3 regions of the Mesorhizobium sp. P2_E6 genome follow, and region 1 is predicted to be linked to each of the others. Evidence: riboswitches for the same ligand, from Rfam matches in the RefSeq annotation. Region 1 holds a riboswitch; each other region holds the start of a gene.
What was found. A riboswitch is a leader RNA that binds a small molecule or an ion and turns the genes downstream of it on or off. The one in region 1 is predicted to bind cobalamin.
Positions count from the first base shown of each region.

Region 2: linked by a shared signal. The riboswitch ahead of AC1D08_RS02265 (aromatic ring-hydroxylating oxygenase subunit alpha) and the one ahead of AC1D08_RS09010 (CbtB domain-containing protein) in region 1 are both predicted to bind cobalamin.
Region 3: linked by a shared signal. The riboswitch ahead of bluB (5,6-dimethylbenzimidazole synthase) and the one ahead of AC1D08_RS09010 (CbtB domain-containing protein) in region 1 are both predicted to bind cobalamin.

Region 1 is NZ_JBFUEQ010000003.1:224,585-230,040, reverse strand. It holds gene AC1D08_RS09025 (heparan-alpha-glucosaminide N-acetyltransferase) at 1-554, opposite strand, end outside; gene AC1D08_RS09020 (MFS transporter) at 791-1,990, shown strand; gene AC1D08_RS09015 (aromatic ring-hydroxylating oxygenase subunit alpha) at 1,994-3,169, opposite strand; cobalamin riboswitch at 3,311-3,507, shown strand; gene AC1D08_RS09010 (CbtB domain-containing protein) at 3,544-3,723, shown strand; gene AC1D08_RS09005 (CbtA family protein) at 3,739-4,542, shown strand; gene cobU (bifunctional adenosylcobinamide kinase/adenosylcobinamide-phosphate guanylyltransferase) at 4,535-5,050, shown strand; gene cobO (cob(I)yrinic acid a,c-diamide adenosyltransferase) at 5,052-5,456, shown strand, end outside.
Region 2 is NZ_JBFUEQ010000001.1:461,760-467,215, forward strand. It holds gene AC1D08_RS02245 (DegQ family serine endoprotease) at 1-310, shown strand, start outside; gene AC1D08_RS02250 (sulfite oxidase-like oxidoreductase) at 460-1,071, shown strand; gene AC1D08_RS02255 (ferredoxin reductase) at 1,068-1,814, shown strand; gene AC1D08_RS02260 (FAD-binding oxidoreductase) at 1,878-2,978, opposite strand; gene AC1D08_RS02265 (aromatic ring-hydroxylating oxygenase subunit alpha) at 3,059-4,306, opposite strand; cobalamin riboswitch at 4,421-4,622, opposite strand; gene AC1D08_RS02270 (DUF680 domain-containing protein) at 5,134-5,334, shown strand; gene AC1D08_RS02275 (DUF680 domain-containing protein) at 5,404-5,456, shown strand, end outside.
Region 3 is NZ_JBFUEQ010000002.1:238,593-244,048, reverse strand. It holds gene AC1D08_RS05840 (TetR/AcrR family transcriptional regulator) at 1-530, shown strand, start outside; gene AC1D08_RS05835 (hypothetical protein) at 626-1,609, shown strand; partial or broken gene bluB (5,6-dimethylbenzimidazole synthase) at 1,726-2,343, opposite strand; cobalamin riboswitch at 2,404-2,583, opposite strand; gene AC1D08_RS05825 (histone deacetylase family protein) at 2,705-3,631, shown strand; gene AC1D08_RS05820 (exodeoxyribonuclease VII small subunit) at 3,635-3,886, shown strand; gene AC1D08_RS05815 (DUF2277 domain-containing protein) at 3,999-4,265, shown strand; partial or broken gene AC1D08_RS05810 (pirin family protein) at 4,303-5,224, shown strand; gene dxs (1-deoxy-D-xylulose-5-phosphate synthase) at 5,351-5,456, shown strand, end outside.

The sequences.
Region 1 (5,456 bases):
GGAAACAGCGGCACGTAGTCGTTGGAACGCGGATTGATCGCCGACAGGCCGATCCACCACAGCCATGGATGGTCGAAGGCCTCGAAGCGCAGATAGACGGGCGCTGCGATGACCAGCGCTGCCACAAGCAGCGTCAGCAGCGCGGGCAGCCGCAGGAACGCGAGGCCGAGCAGGCTGGCCAGCGCGATCTCGTGCAGGATGCCGAAGAAGATAAAACCGTCCGGGGTGGCAATGCGGGTGGCAACCGAGATGGCGATCGCCGCTCCGGCGACCATGGCGAAGCGCCTCCAGAAGCCGTTCCAACGGATTTGCCGGCCATGGGCGAGGTATAGGCTGACGCCGACCAGGAACAGGAAGGTCGAGGCGATGCAGCGCGCGTAGACCTTCCACCAGCCGAAGGCGGTGAGGCCCGGGTCGGTATAGCCGAAGAATTCCAGGTCCCAGGTGAAGTGGTAGCTCGCCATGGCGATGAGCGCGATGCCGCGCACGATGTCGATGGCGACGATGCGCTTCGGTCGATCCTGAACAGATGCGGTCGGCGTGTGGATGCTCATGGTCTCGTATTTCTGATTCAGCCCCGCAAGACGACTATCACGGTTGCCACGGACAAAAGAAGGCCGGCAGCTTCGGGTATAGGCTGCGCTGCAGACGCTGGATCAGGCGCCGCCTTAGGCCAGCGCCGGAAAGCCTTTGGCCGACTTCGCTTTTGCCGGATAGGCGTCGGTTTCCTGTTACCCGCGCAGGAATCACCACGGCAGATTTGACCCGCTGATTCTGCTTTGGGGAAGCAATGTCCACCCATGTGCGCCACCCGGTCTGGCTGCCGGCCTTGCGGCCGGCCGACGCGCGCACCTTCGCCTCGCTCTATGCGGTCGAATCCTTCGCCCGCGCCACGGTGTCGAGCGTCATCCCGATCCAGGCCTACGAGATCCTGCATAACGAGCAGATCGTCTCGATCCTCTACACCATCGTGGCGATGCTCGGCCTGTCGGTAACGCTGTTCATGCCGATGCTGATCCGACGCTTTGCCCGGCGCTGGGTCTACACGGCAGGCGCCTGCCTGCTGGCCATCGGCGCGTTGTTCTTCGTCACCCATACGCTTGCCGGACAATTGGCCGGCATGCTGTGCCGCGTGATGGGCGCCAGCGCGCTGTCGATCACGCTCAACCTCTACATCATGGACCACATCCGCAAGACCGATTTCATGCAGGCCGAATCACTGCGCATGGCGTGGTCGATGTTGGCCTGGACCGGCGGGCCGACGCTCGGCATCTTCCTCTACACGCGCTTCGGCATCTACGCCGCGCATGGTGCGGTGGCGGTGTTCGCGCTGGCCTTGCTGGCGCTGTTCTGGACCTACCGCCTGGGCGACAACCCATCGATCCGCCCTGGCAAGATGCGGCCGGCCAATCCGCTCGCCAATATCGGTCGCTTCGTCGCCCAGCCCAGGTTGCGGCTGGCCTGGCTGATCGCCTTCGGCCGCTCCTGTTTCTGGACGACGTTCTTCGTCTACGGGCCGCTGTTCATGGTCATCACCGGCGAGGGCAAGCTGGCCGGCGGTCTTTTGGTTTCGGCCGGCAATGCGCTGCTGTTCATGGCCATTTTCTGGGGCAAGGCGGGAAAGCGCTTCGGTGGCCGCCGAACCATGACATTTGCCTATTTCGCCATGTCGGCCATGCTGCTGGCGGCGGGTGCGGTTGGCCAAACCGTGCCGCTGCTCACCGGCGCCTTGCTGCTCTGCGGCGCTTTCTTCACCATCGCGCTCGATGCGCTGGGCTCGACCGCCTTCATGCGCTCGGTGCGATCCTATGAAAGGTCGCAGATGGCGGCGGTCTACCGGACCTATCTCGACTTTTCCGAACTGACGCCGCCGCTGGTCTATTCGGTGGTGCTGGCGTTCTTCGGGCTGGGCTCGGTGTTCGTCACGCTCGGCCTGCTGGCGGCGGTCTGCGGCTTCGTGACCTGGCGATACCTGCCGAAATCGCTGTGATCTTCAGGGCTTGGGGATAACCGCTGCGTGCCGCTCGCGGATCCAGTTGTGGAAGCGGTGCAGGTCGTACTCCTCGGGCATCAGCACGCCGGCCGCATGGCGCATCGAGCGCAGACCTTTCTGATTGACCTCGCAGATCGCCGCATCCTCCTCCAGCACCTGTTTGCCGAAGGCGACGATGTTGTCGATGTCGGTTGCATCAAGCGCCTCCGGCGCAAACAGCCATTCGGCGACAAGCTCGGTCTGCTCGGGGCCAAGCGGCACCAGCCGCACGGTCCTGATATAGTCGACATGGCCGACGACGAACATCGACGGCAGGTTGGTGGCGTAGGTCTGGCCGGCGGCGCGTTCGGCTGATGTGAGGCCGGCAAAGACCGGCCCATGCGCCTGTCCGTCGCGCGACCATGTCTGCGCGCCGGCGCGCAGGCCGCCGGAAAACTCCGGCGCGTCATTGTCGGCGTGGCGGGACCATTCGGGATCGTCATGGCGGCCCATCAGGCCGCGGCCATAGATCGGCACCAGCCGCGACAGGTCCTTGTGGACGCCCGGACAATGCAGGCACTCGTTGAAGTTTTCCCAAAAGATCTTCCAGTTGCAGTTCATCACCTTTCGCAGCACATGGCCGGTAACAAGCGTCTCCAGCGGCCAGTTGGCGAGACTGCCGGATGCTGGATCGAAGGATATTTCCGCCGAGCCGGCGGCGTCCTCCTGCAGATTGACGAAGACAAAACCGCGCCATACGGAGAGCGCCACGCGATAGAGCGGATGATTTGCCTTGTCGAAGCCTTCCGGCAGCGACTTCGACGGCACGCGCACGAGGTCGCCGCGCAGCGAATAGGACCAGGCATGGTAGGGGCAGGTGATGAGCCGCGCCTTCAGCCGGCCTTCGCGTTCCTGGCAAAGCTGCGAGCCGCGATGGCGGCACGTGTTGTGGAAGGCGCGCAGTTCGCCGGTTTCGTCGCGGAGCGCGACGATTTCCTGCGTGCCGACGCGGAAGGTGCGGAATGAAAGCGGCTGCGCAAGGTCGGCCTCGCGGCAGACGAGCAACCAGCTTTTGTACCAGATGGCGTCGAGATCGCGCTGATAACTGTCCGCATCCCAATAGGCCGACGATGGCAGCGTGGGTTCGGCCCGGGTCAGGCCGTTGTAGGGATCGCGCTCGCTGGCAATGGGCTGCATGGCTGGCTTCCTGTGGACTTGTCAGCCGACACCCGACCACGGGAATTGTCAATTGTTGTGCCGGAGACCCGATTTATCTGGATGGCGCAATCGCGCTGGTTGTCGGCGGAATTTGGTTTGCCGGTCGCGACGATTTTCCCTATAGTCGCGCTTGTCGTCGGTTCCGTTTGGAGCCAAGAGGGAATGCGGTGCGGGCGGACTTGTTGCCCAATGCCGTGGCTGCCCCCGCAACTGTGTGCGGTAGTCCTCTCCATATGCCACTGAAGGTTTCTCTTCGGGAAGGTGGGGAAGGGCGCTGATCCGCGAGCCAGGAGACCTGCCGGCGACAGGAAACTGACTTCGATGCCCTCGGGTGGAGGGTGAAAGGACAAGACATGACTACCGCTTCCGTCTCCCTCGGCGCCTCCGTCTCCTCGCAGTCGCGCTTCATGCAGCTTGCACTCGTGGCGCTGCTCGGCATCTTCGTCGTCGGCTTTGTCGGCTTCTCGCATATCGATGCGGTCCACAATGCGGCTCACGACTATCGCCATTCGATGGCGTTTCCCTGCCACTGACGAGGATTTGACATCATGAACCTGTTTCGCAACGTCGTGTTCATCGCGGCGATCGCAGGGCTCGTGGCCGGCGTCGTTCTCGCATGCCTGCAGGCCTATGCCACCGTGCCGCTGATCCTCAAGGCGGAAGTCTACGAACAGGCCGGCGGCGGCCATCACCATGACCATGCCGCTCCTGCCGCAACCGATACCAGCGCCATGAGCACAGCCGCTCCGGCGGGGAATGCGATGAGCTCCGCCGCCCCGGCGCCGGCGGAAGCAGCCGCTCCGGCGGCGGAAGACGAAGGCTGGGCGCCGGCCGACGGTTTCGAGCGTTTCGCCTTCAGCGTTGTCGCCAATATCGTCACCGGCATCGGTTTTGCGCTGATCCTGGTCGCGGTTTCCGAATTCGCCGGCGGCATCGGCAATTGGCGCCAGGGCGTGTTCTGGGGCCTGGCCGGCTTTGCCGTGTTCACGCTGGCACCGGGCCTCGGCCTGCCACCGGAATTGCCTGCCATGCCGGCGGCCGATCTCACGCAGCGCCAGATCTGGTGGTGGGCGACGGTGGTGGCGACCGCGGCGGGTCTCGGCCTGATCGCGTTCCGCAAGTCGCTGCCGCTTGCAATCCTTGCCGTCCTGCTGATCGTCGCGCCGCATATTGTCGGCGCACCGCAGCCCGACAGTTTCGAGACGCCGATCCCGGAAGGCCTGCACCACCAGTTCGTGGTGGCGGTTACGGTGACCAACCTGGTGTTCTGGCTGGTGCTCGGCGCCGTCGTCGGCGTGGTGCGCGGCCGCTTCACCGGCACCGCGACCAGCCTGCGCGACAGCTTTGCCTGATCGCAGCAAGCTGACCTTCATCATCGGCGGTGCGCGCTCCGGCAAGAGCGCGCATGCCGAAACCCTGGCGACGGTTCTACCCTCGCCATGGACCTATATCGCCACGGCGCAAGCCTATGATGACGAAATGCGTGAGCGTATCGCGTTGCACCGCTCGCGGCGCGGCGAGGGCTGGGCGACCATCGACGCACCGCTCGATCTCGCCGGCACGCTCGAGGCTTTGCCGGACGATCAGCCGGTGCTTGTCGACTGCCTGACACTGTGGCTGACCAATCATATGCTGGCCGAACACGACCTCGACCTTGAATGCCGTCGGCTGACGGACGTGCTGTCGCGGCCGCGCGGGCCCTGGTTCGTCGTGTCCAATGAAGTCGGCCAAGGGATCGTGCCGGACAACGCACTGGCGCGCCGTTTTCGCGATGCCGCCGGCCGGCTCAACCAGCAGGTGGCCGCTGTCGCCGACACGGTGCTTCTGATGGTGGCGGGGCTGCCGCTCAAGGTGAAATGAAATGACCGATATCGACAACAAGACCGACCGGGATGAAGAACGCCACCGCGCCAAGATGGCCAAGCGCAAGGCGGTGCAGGATGCCGAGGTGGCGGCCAAGACGATCGAGAAGGGGCTGCTGATCGTCAACACCGGGCCGGGCAAGGGCAAGACCACCGCTGCTTTTGGTCTGGCTTTGCGGATACTCGGCTACGGCAAGCGTGTCGGCGTCGTCCAGTTCATCAAGGGCAAATGGCACACCGGCGAGAAGGATGCCTTCGCCGCCTTTGGCGACCGCGTCGTCTGGCACGCCATGGGCGAGGGGTTCACCTGGGAGACCCAGGATTTGAAGCGCGACATCGCGGCGGCCGAAGCCGCATGGGCCAAAGTGCTCGATCTGATGGCCGATCCGTCGATCAGCCTGTTG
Region 2 (5,456 bases), on a different contig from region 1:
GGGCTCGCGCGTCCCGGCAATCGGGCTTGGCCTGATGGACATCACCCCTGATGTCCGCCAGGAGTTGAACCTGGCGGCCAATCAGCATGGCGCCCTGGTCGCAAGCGTCAATCCCGACAAACCGGCCTCGGCCTCGGGCATCCAGCCCGGCGACATCATCGTTGCCGTCAATCAGGCGCCGGTGAAAACCGCCAGGCAAGTGACGCAGGCGATCGCCCAAGCCGGCAAGTCCGGCCGCAAATCGGTGCTTCTGCTGGTCGAGCGCGAGGGCAGCCAGATCTATGTCGCGGTGCCGTTTGCCAATGGCTGACGCCGGGGCGCTGACGTGAAGGCAGCGATCGGCGGGCGCGGCGACGCCGGCCTGCCGATCCTGTCCATCAAGATTTCGGTTGCCCGCCACGTCATCTTCGAGAACATTGCATAAGGCCGATAGTGGCCTGATGCAGGGGGATTGCCGCGATGGTCACCCGAGGGTTTTCTTCAGGACGGCGCCCGCCGATCGACGGCGATGCGCGCATCCCGCCCGGGCAATATCTCGAGCAGGGATTTCCGGTCCTGTCAGCCGGCCCGACGCCGCGGGTGCGCACCGAGGACTGGTCGTTCACGCTGAAGCACGGGCCGCGGCCGATCAAGAAATGGAACTGGGCCGAGTTCAACGCGCTGCCCTTGACCAAGATGACGCGCGACATCCATTGCGTGACCGCATGGACAAAATTCGACACGCCATGGCAAGGCGTGCTTGTTGACGACATCCTCGCCGATGCCGGCATCGAGCCGCCGACCGCCTTCACGCTGGCGCATTCCTTCGACGGCTATTCCACCAACGTGCCGACCAAGGACCTCACCGCCGGCAAGGCGATGGTGGCTCTGCTTTACGAAGGCAAGCCGATCACGCCTGACCATGGCGGCCCGGCGCGGCTGCTGGTGCCGCATCTCTATTTCTGGAAATCGGCCAAATGGCTGAACGGCCTGCAGTTCACCGAGCGCGATGAGCCGGGTTTCTGGGAATTGCGCGGCTATCACATCTATGGCGACCCTTGGCGCGAGCAGCGCTACACGAACGATCCATGAGCGACGCTGCGGCAGTGCAATCGCCCTGGCAGACAGTCAGGATCGTCCGTATCGAAAAGCGCACGCCGCGTGTCACCAGCTTCTTTTTCCAGCCATCGCGGCCTTTCACCTATCTTGCCGGTCAGCATGTCGACGTCAGGCTGACGGCGCCGGACGGCTATCAGGCGCGCCGCTCTTATTCCATTGCCTCCGCGCCCGGAGATGGCGGGGTGATCGAACTGGCGATCGAAAAACTCGACGATGGCGAGGTCTCGCCCTTTTTCCACGACGTCGCAGCAATTGGCGACGAGGTCGAACTGCGCGGGCCGCTCGGTGGGCATTTCATCTGGCCCGATGTCGATGGCGGGCCGGTTTTGCTGGTCGGGGGTGGTTCGGGCGTCGTGCCTTTGATGGCGATGGTCCGTCATCGCGCCAGGCGCAATTCGAGCGTGCCCATCACCCTGGTCCTTTCAGCGCGGATCTGGGACGAGGTGATTTTTCGTGACGAACTGGTTGCCCTCGACGATCGCAAGGACGGCTTCGACCTGGTGCTGACCCTGACGCGCGAAGCCGCACGCCGTCCAGCCGATTATTCGCGGCGGGTGGACGTTGCCATGATGGTGCAATCCATGGCGCACCTGCCCGGACCGCCTGATATCGCCTTCGTCTGCGGCTCCAACGCCTTCGTTTCGGCCGCCGCCCAAGCGCTGATCGATGCCGGCGTCGCAGCGGAGATCATCCGCACCGAGCGCTACGGAGTTTGAACGGACACGGCATTTCGAGAGGTTTCCCGTGTCGTCGTTCTGAGCCTTGGCATCGCCCGCCGGTCACGCCTCGATTTCGAGTGCAGAAAGCGGCTTCGAGCAGCAGGCGAGGATAAAGCCGTCGTCGATTTCGTGATCGAGGATGCCACCATTGTGGCTCATCTCGACATCGCCGGCGACCTTCTTCACCTTGCAGGTTCCGCAGAGGCCGAACTCGCAGGCAGCCGGAATCCGCACACCCGAGGCGCGGGCCGTCTGCAGCACGGTCTGGCCGGCGACGCATTCGGCCTCGACATCCGAAAGCGAAAACCGGATCGGTGTCGCGGCCTCGACGACAATGGCGGGGCCGTCTTCCACCGGCGAGGTGAACGGTGCCGGGATCTCCTCCACGACAGGCGCGGCAAAGCTCTCCTGATGGTACTTCGTCATGTCGAAGCCGGCGGCGTCCAGCATGCCGCGCACCGCGCGCATGAAGGGATCGGGGCCGCAGCAGAAGATTTCACGCTCGCGGAAATCGGGCGCCAGCAAGGGCAGCCGGATCGCGTCGATGCGGCCCATATGGCCAAACCAGCCCTCGCGGCTGGACCGCTCCTCGATCATGAAGCCGAGCGACAGGCCCGGCATGCGGCTGCCGAGCAGTTCGAGCTCCTTGCGGAAAATGATCTCTTCCGGGCGCCGCGCGCAATTGACGAAGCCGACATCGGTCCATGGTGCGCAGTCGTTCAGCCAACGCAGCATCGACATCATCGGCGTCACGCCCGAGCCGGCTGAAATGAACAGGTACTTGGCGGCCGGGTGGCTGTGCAGCGAAAAGTCGCCTGTCGGCCCATAGGCCTTGACGTGCGAGCCCGGCGTCAGATGGTCGAACATCCAGCGTGTGCCGATGCTGCCCGCTTGAGCCTTGATCGTCACCGCGATCGAGAACGGCCGCGATGGCGAAGACGACAGCGTATAGGTGCGCATCAGCGGCCCGTTGGCGGTCGGCAGTTCCAGCGTCACGAACTGGCCCGGCTTGTAGCGGAACCAGGTCTGGTTGTCGGAGCGGAAGGTGAAGGTCTTCACATCAGGCGCTTCGTCGCTGACGCCGATCACTTCCAGCACCTGGAGCCGGTCGTTCCAGGGCGTCATCTGGTCGAGATGGCGATAGAGGCCGAGATCCGTCATCGCATTCATCCTCTTGTCCTCACTCTTGCCCTGTGCATGTCGAGTTCCCAAAACCGCTGCGCACTTTTGGGCGACATGCACTATGCAACGCTGCGCAGCGCCGGCCGGCCGCCTTCGGCAAGGCGCGGGCCGATGAACGACGCGTACCACTCGACGAACTGGATGACGCCACCCTCATGCAGCTCCGAATAAGGGCCGGGCTCGTAGGCAGGCGACAGGATGCCGAAGGCGTTTTCCTCGACGATCCGCCGGTCCTGGTCGTTGGTCTCGGTCCAGACGTGGGTGAGTTCGTCGAGATCGTAATCGATGCCTTCGACCGCATCCTTGTGAACCAGCCATTTGGTCGTCACCGCGGTCTCCGTGGCGCTGATCGGCAACACCCGGAAGGTGACGGCGTGGTCGCCCAGAATGTGGTTCCAGGTCGTCGGATAGTGATAGAGCAGCAAGGAACCGATGCGGTCGGTCGAAACGCTGTCGGACAGGTTCTTCTTGACCGCACGCTTTCCCGTCATCGTGTAGCTGACGGCATCGCGCAGCAGCGGCGCGCGGGTGGCGCGGTACTGTCCGGCCGGATCGATGCGGAATTTGCTCGGCAGGCCGGCCGCTTCGCATTTCGCCCAGTGCGCAAGCATTTCCGGGTCGCTGTCGGCGCCTTGCACGCCGGTCACCGTGGGTGCCTCTGGAAAAGTCTTGCAGAGCTCCGGATGATTGCCGGCGCAATGATAGCACTCGCGGTTGTTTTCCCAGACCAGCTTCCAGTTGCCCTTCTCGACAATGGTCGATTCGAACGCCACCTTGGCCTCGCGCAGCCGGTGCGGCAAAAGGTAGGGCTCGATCATCGCGCGCATCGGTGCGAAATCCGCCGGCTCCTTGGCCAGGCAGATGAAAATGTAGCCGCCGACGCTTTCACAGGCGACGGGCTTTAAGCCGAACTGGCTCTTGTCGAAAACGTCGGCCATCTGCCTGGCAAACAAGAGCCTTCCGTCCAACTCGTAGGTCCATTGGTGATAGGGGCAGACCAGCTTTGCCGCCGTGCCCTTGTCGGAATTGCAGACGCGGCTGCCGCGATGGCGGCAGGAATTGTGGAAGGCGTTGATATTGCCCTTCTGGTCGCGGACAAGCACGACTGGATAGTCGCCAATCTGCGCCGTGATGTAGCTGCCCGGCTTCGGCAGCTCGCAATCATGACCGATGAACAGCCAGTCGCGATACCAGATCAGCTCCATGTCGAGCTTGAAATAGTCTGGATCGGTGTAGAAGGGCTGTCCTAGCGAAAAGCCTTGCCGCCGGCCACTCAAGAGCCTCAGCATGTCGTTGCGAGCATCCATGTCCTGTCCTCGTTTCTAAGGACTGAACTGGTGGTGACGGAGGAAGGATTGGACGCAGGCCGGCGATGCGCCGGACATGCACTATCCGCCTCTTGACCGCCCACCGCGATCAGTCGAGTCTAGACATCTCGGGCTGGTTTCCGGGCTCTGGAGTTGTCCTTGCGGACCATCGCGACACCTTCCCAGGCTGACGCCCAGTGGTCTCCCGTTGCGACTTGAACTCCACCACCGTTGCGGGGGCAGCGCCGGATTCTGACCGGCTTCCCAATTCTCCGCCTCGTCGTCACGAAGCGGCACCTGAGATGACATGATCTAATCACGATCGCGGGCGCGTCATCGGCATGAAAACGACATCGTATCCATGCGGCGCGACACGCTTGCGAAACGTTCCGGTCGGTGATCGCGAAGCGGAAGCCTTTCTCTTGGGCAACCATAGCCGGCTCCAATCTCGCCGAAACCGACCCCTTGCCAGGAAGCAGAAAAGGTTAACGGTATCGAAAAGTGACTATTAGCTGCCGCTAAAATCGAACCGAACGGTTCGTTTCTGTTGACTGTGCGTGCAGGACTTGTGAACGCTGGGCCTCCGACACAGTTGGTGATCGGGGTACCTGTTTTGTACAACTCTTTGATATGAATTAGAAAAACATTGAGTGTGGAAACCCCTGGCGCAATTTCAAGTGGTGGATTCTTGGTCCACGCGGAACAACTTCGTGATTGGAAATGGCTGGATGGCTCTCCCACATCGGGGCTGTCCGAACGACGCGATTTCTTCCCAAGACACGCCGCTAGACGGACGGTAAAAATAAGAAATACTGGAGTACCAAAAAATGAAAAAGATCATCCTCACTGCCGCCGCCCTTCTGGCCATTTCCGGCAGCGCCTTCGCGAACAGCGACCACTATGGTTCGAATGCCCCGGCAGCCACCGCTGCTGTCGACAGCTCGTACACTGCTTCGACCAAGAAGTCGGAGCCGGCTGCTCAGACGCCTGCCCAGGGTAGCAACCGTAACCTCTTCGGCAATAACTAACAGCCGATTCCCAGAAGGCGGCGGGCTCTCCCGCCGTCCTGGCGAAATCCAGAATTCAGGAGATTTGAAATGAAGAAGATCATGCTTGCTGCCGCCGCCGTCGTGGCGATCTCCGGCAGCGC
Region 3 (5,456 bases), on a different contig from region 1:
TCGGCTATGCCCAGTCGTCGATGGATGATTTCACCGCATCGGCCGGGCTGACGCGCGGCGCACTCTATCATCACTTCGGCGACAAGAAGGGCTTGCTGCAGGCGGTCATCGCCGAAATCGACGGCGAGATGGCGGCGCGCGTGAACGAAGTGGCGTCGAGAGCACCGACCCGCTGGCAGCATTTCGTCGACGAATGCACGACCTATATCGAGATGGCGTTGGAGCCGGAAATCCAGCGCATAATGTTCCGGGATGGCCCGGCCGTGCTGGGGGATCCTGCACAATGGCCAAATGCCAATGCATGTGTCGGTTCAATGACCGATCATCTGACCAGGCTGCAGGAGGAGGGCGTGGTCGTTCCCAGCCTCGACCCCGAGACCGCCTCGCGGCTGATCAACGGGGCGAGCAGCCAGGCAGCGCAGCGGATCGCCAATTCGAGCGACCCCGAAGCGACGTCGAAGAAGGTGGTGGCGGCCTTCAAGCAGTTGCTCGAAGGCTTGCTCAAGAAGCAGGATTCGCAGCCGGCCTGAAATCCCCATTGCTGGTCTGGCGCGCCACTCCCACGATTGACAACAGCCGGTTTCAGCGCATCCTCTCGCGCCATCTCTGAGCGGAGATTCGGGGCATGTGGGATTTCGATATCGGCAGGTCGGTGTCCATCATGATGCGGACCTGGCCCTTCATCGTCTTCCGCATGATCGTCTATTTCGGCATCACGCTGGCCTATATCGTGGCGACCGGCACGGGCGCCTCCGTTGGCTACGGCATTGGCCATATCTCCACCGATCCCGACGGGCCGTTGTCCTTTGCCCTGTGGGGCGGTGTGGTCGGCTTCGGCATCGTCTTGATCGCCGTCTACTGGATCCGCGAATACATCCTTTATGTCGTCAAGGCCGGCCATATCGCCGTCATGGTCCATCTGGTCGACGGCCGCGACATTCCCGACGGCCAGGACCAGATTGCCTATGCCAAGGACATCGTGACCCAGCGTTTTGCCGAGGCCAACATCCTTTTCGTCGTCGACCAGCTGGTCAAGGGCGCCATTCGCGCCATCACCGGGCTGCTCGGCGGCATCGCCGCTTTCCTGCCGATCCCGGGCCTGGGCGGCCTGGTCAGCTTCGTCAACACGGTGATCCGCCTGTCGCTGACCTATGTCGACGAGATCATCCTCGGCTACAACATCCGCATCAATTCAACCTCGCCGTTCGAGACTGCGCGGCAAGGCGTCGTGCTCTATGCCCAGAACGGCAAGATCATGATCAAGAACGCCGTTTGGCTGGCGGTCATCATGTGGGGCGTCTCGTTTGTCATCTTCCTGCTGATGCTGGCGCCTGCCGGCGCCATTCTTTTCCTCATGCCCGGGCAGCTTGCCGGCTGGGCTTTCGTGCTCGCCATCGTCTTCGCCTGGGCCTTCAAGGCGGCGTTCATCGAACCCTTCGCCATCGCCTGCCTGATGCAGGTCTATTTCAGGACCATCGAGGGCCAGGTGCCCGATCCCGCCTGGGACGCCCGGCTGGCCGAGGCGTCGTCGAAGTTCAGGGAACTCAAGGACAAGGCGCTGGCCTCCTTCGGCGGTTCGCGCTGGGGCACGGCCGGCGCGACGCGCTGATCGGCAGTGGTCGCCGGCGCGGCATCGAAGCCGTTGAGGCGCGCCACGGTCGATTTGAGCGACGCTTCACCTTGCCCGCAAAAGGTCTCGCTCATGATCAGTTCCGGCAGTGGCAAGCGGCGGCCCCAGCCATGTGCTTCGAGGTCCGGCTTTGGCGCGAACTCAGAAACACGGCCGACGCAGAGATAGGCGACCGGCGTCACATGCTCGGGAATTGACAGCAGGCTTTTCAATGCCTGCGCCTCGATGATGCTGACCCAGCCGACTCCGACACCCTCGGCGCGCGCCGCCAGCCAGAAATTCTGCACCGCGCAGACCGTGCTGTAGAGGTCCATCTCCGGATTGTGCCAGCGCCCCAGTGGCGAACCCTTCGAGCGCTGCCGGTCGCAGGTGATGCAGATGTTGAGCGCGCTTTCGCAGATGCCTTCCAGCTTGAGCTTGCGGTAAAGCGCCTGTCGCTCTTCCGCGATGGCCGGCAGTTCCTGTTCACGCGCCGCCAGGAACAGGTCACGCACTTTTTCCCGTCGCTCGGCATCGCGAATAACGATGAAATTCCAAGGCTGCATGAAGCCGACCGAGGGCGCATGGTGAGCTGCAAGCAGCAGCCGCGCCAGCACCTCATCGTCGAGCGCGGTTGGCAGGAAATGGCTACGCACGTCGCGCCGCGTGAACATGGCGCGATAGACCGCATCGCGCGCATTCTGGTCAAATCCGTCGCCAACAGAGGCGGTCATGTGTTCCGGCATCGCGTGTCCCCTTGCGATTGCAATCCATTTCATCCGCCTGACCATGCGGATGACGATGCCTGCCAGGCCGGTCTTCTGGCTCGGGATCAACCCGCGTCCGGTGCCTTCCCGTTATCGACAGTGGCATTTACCGGCGCGGTCCCCCTTACAGCGTTGGGCACGCCACGGAGTTCAACCGTGTTCCCGATTCTCCCGCTTGCGGCGGGCACCAGGCAGTGGCAGCGACCTTACGCCGAAGCGCTGACGACGCCAATGCCTGCAGCGACACCGATGGACGCATGTGTGATTTTCCCCAGCCATCAGGCCACAACGCATGGCCATCGCGACGTCGGGGCACTAGATAGGGGAGATGGCCACTCGTCTCTATACCCATCCGATCTTCCTTGAACACATCACGCCGCCCGGTCACCCCGAGCGGCCGGACCGGTTGCGCGCCATCGAACGGGTGCTCGACGATGAGGCTTTTGTCGGGCTCGATCGCATCAAGGCGCCTGAAGGCGACGAGGCCACCATTCTCTACGCGCATCCCGCCGATTTCGTCGCCCGCGTCCGCGCCGCCATTCCCGACGAGGGCATCGCCCGCATCGACGCCGACACGTCAGTCAGCCCGAAGAGCTGGCAAGCGGCCATAACCGCGATCGGCGCCGCCAACGCCGCCGTAGACGATGTCTTTGCCGGCCGCGCCGACAATGTCTTCGTCGCCGCACGGCCGCCCGGCCACCATGCCGAAAAAACCACGGCCATGGGCTTCTGCCTCTTCAACACGGCGGCGATCGCCGCGCGCTACGCGCAGAAGAAACATGGCGTCGAGCGCGTTGCGGTCGTCGACTGGGACGTGCATCACGGCAACGGCACGCAGGACATTTTCTGGGACGATCCGTCGGTGCTCTATTGCTCGACGCACCAGATGCCGCTTTATCCCGGCACCGGGGCGAAGAGCGAAACCGGCGCCGGCAACATCGTCAACGCGCCGCTGGCGCCGCAGACCGGCAGCGAGGTTTTTCGTGATGCCTTGCTGTCGCGTATCCTGCCGGCGCTCGACAATTTCGCGCCCGACCTGATCATCATTTCGGCGGGGTTCGACGCGCACCATCGCGATCCGCTGGCCGAAATCAACCTGACAGAGGATGATTTCGACTGGGCGACCGGCCAGCTTATGCAGCGCGCCACGCGCCACAGCGGCAACCGGCTCGTCAGCCTGCTAGAGGGTGGCTACGATCTGCAGGGACTGGCATTTTCGGTCGCCGCCCATGTCGGGCGACTGATGAAAGGATGAATGATGGCTGGTGAGACCAACGAAGACGTCAAGGCGATGAGCTTCGAGCAGGCACTCGATGCGCTGGAAAAGATCGTCGATGATCTGGAGCGTGGCGACGTGCCGCTCGACCAGTCGATCAGGATCTATGAGCGCGGCGAGGCGCTGAAGGCGCATTGCGACCGGCTGCTGAAGGCCGCCGAGGACAAGGTCGAGAAGATCAGGCTGTCGCGCGACGGCAAGCCGGTTGGAACGGAGCCGCTCGACGCCGACTGAGTCATGCTCCCGAACGATGGTCTTGCCTCACCGGCTTTTGGACATGATCATGGTCGAGGATAGTAGCCGTCCCGATTGAAACGGCTTCAGGACAAGAGGAGGTTCGGAAACGATGTGCAGAAACATCAAGACCCTGTTCAATTTTGATCCGCCGGCAACCAATGACGAGGTGCGCGACGCCGCACTTCAGTTTGTCCGCAAATTGAGCGGAACGACGCGACCTTCGAAGCAGAACCAGCACGCCTTCGATCATGCGGTCGAAGCCATCGCGGCATCGGCGCGTGAGCTTCTCGATTCCCTCGAAACCCATCAGCATCCTCGCAATCGCGAAGAGGTGGCCGCCAAGGCGCGGGCAAAATCGGCGATCCGTTTTGCCTGATCCGACAACCAGCGACGGCCGCTGACAAGGAGAGTCCATGAGCTTCTTCCCCGGGAAAGACCCTGAAGTCGGCGACGCCTTTGCCAGCGACCAGATCGAGCTGATGGTCATTCCGAACGCCAAGGACATTGGCGGTTTCCAGGTACGCCGCGCATTGCCGACCGCCAAAAGGCGGCTCGTCGGGCCTTTCATCTTCTTCGACCGCATGGGCCCGGCGATCCTGCGCGCGGGCCAGGCGCTCGATGTCCGTCCGCATCCGCATATCGGGCTGTCGACGGTGACCTATCTGTTCGACGGCAAGATCAGGCATCGCGATTCACTCGGCACCGAAATGGTCATCCAGCCCGGCGACGTGAATTTGATGACCGCTGGCCGCGGCATCGTCCATTCCGAGCGCACGCCGGAGGAATTGCGTGGCGCGCCGATGTCGGTCTCCGGCCTGCAGACATGGCTGGCACTGCCGGACGGCAAGGAGGAAGTGGCTCCGGTTTTCGAGAACACCGCTGCCTTGCGGCTCCCCGAGATCGATGCCGAAGGCGTCAGCGGTCGCGTCGTCATCGGCGACTTCCAGGGACTGCGGTCGCCGGTGAGGGCTCACTCCGAGACGCTTTATGCCGACCTTAGGATGGCGCCGGGCGCCAGCGTGAAAATCCCGGCCGATGCGGAAGAGCGCGCCATCTACACGCTCGAAGGCGACGTTTTCGATTTCAGGCGATGTTTTTCCAGCCGAGCGACTGCTGGTGTTCCGGCCAGGCGACGAGATCGTCGTATCGTCGGAAGGCGGCGCCCATTTCATGCTGTTCGGCGGCGCCTCGCTCGGCTCGAAGCGTTACATTTGGTGGAATTTCGTCTCGTCCTCCAAGGAGCGCATCGAGCAGGCCAAGCAGGAATGGAAGACCGGCCGCTTCGATATCGTTCCCGGAGATGAGGAAGAATTCATCCCGTTGCCGGAAAGCTGATGCATGTCGCCCAAAAGTGGCCGGGTTTTGGGACCTAAAGCCTGATCCGCGTCACAGACACGCATTTACTTTCGCCGGCGGCCGGCCTATCCCGCCCATGAACAGAAAGCCTGAGCAGGCCTACCCGTGAATTCAACGCCGCATACGCCCCTTCTCGACAAGGTCCGCATCCCGGCCGACCTGCGCACGCTTGCCGAGAGCGAATTGCCGCAACTGGCATCCGAGCTTCGTG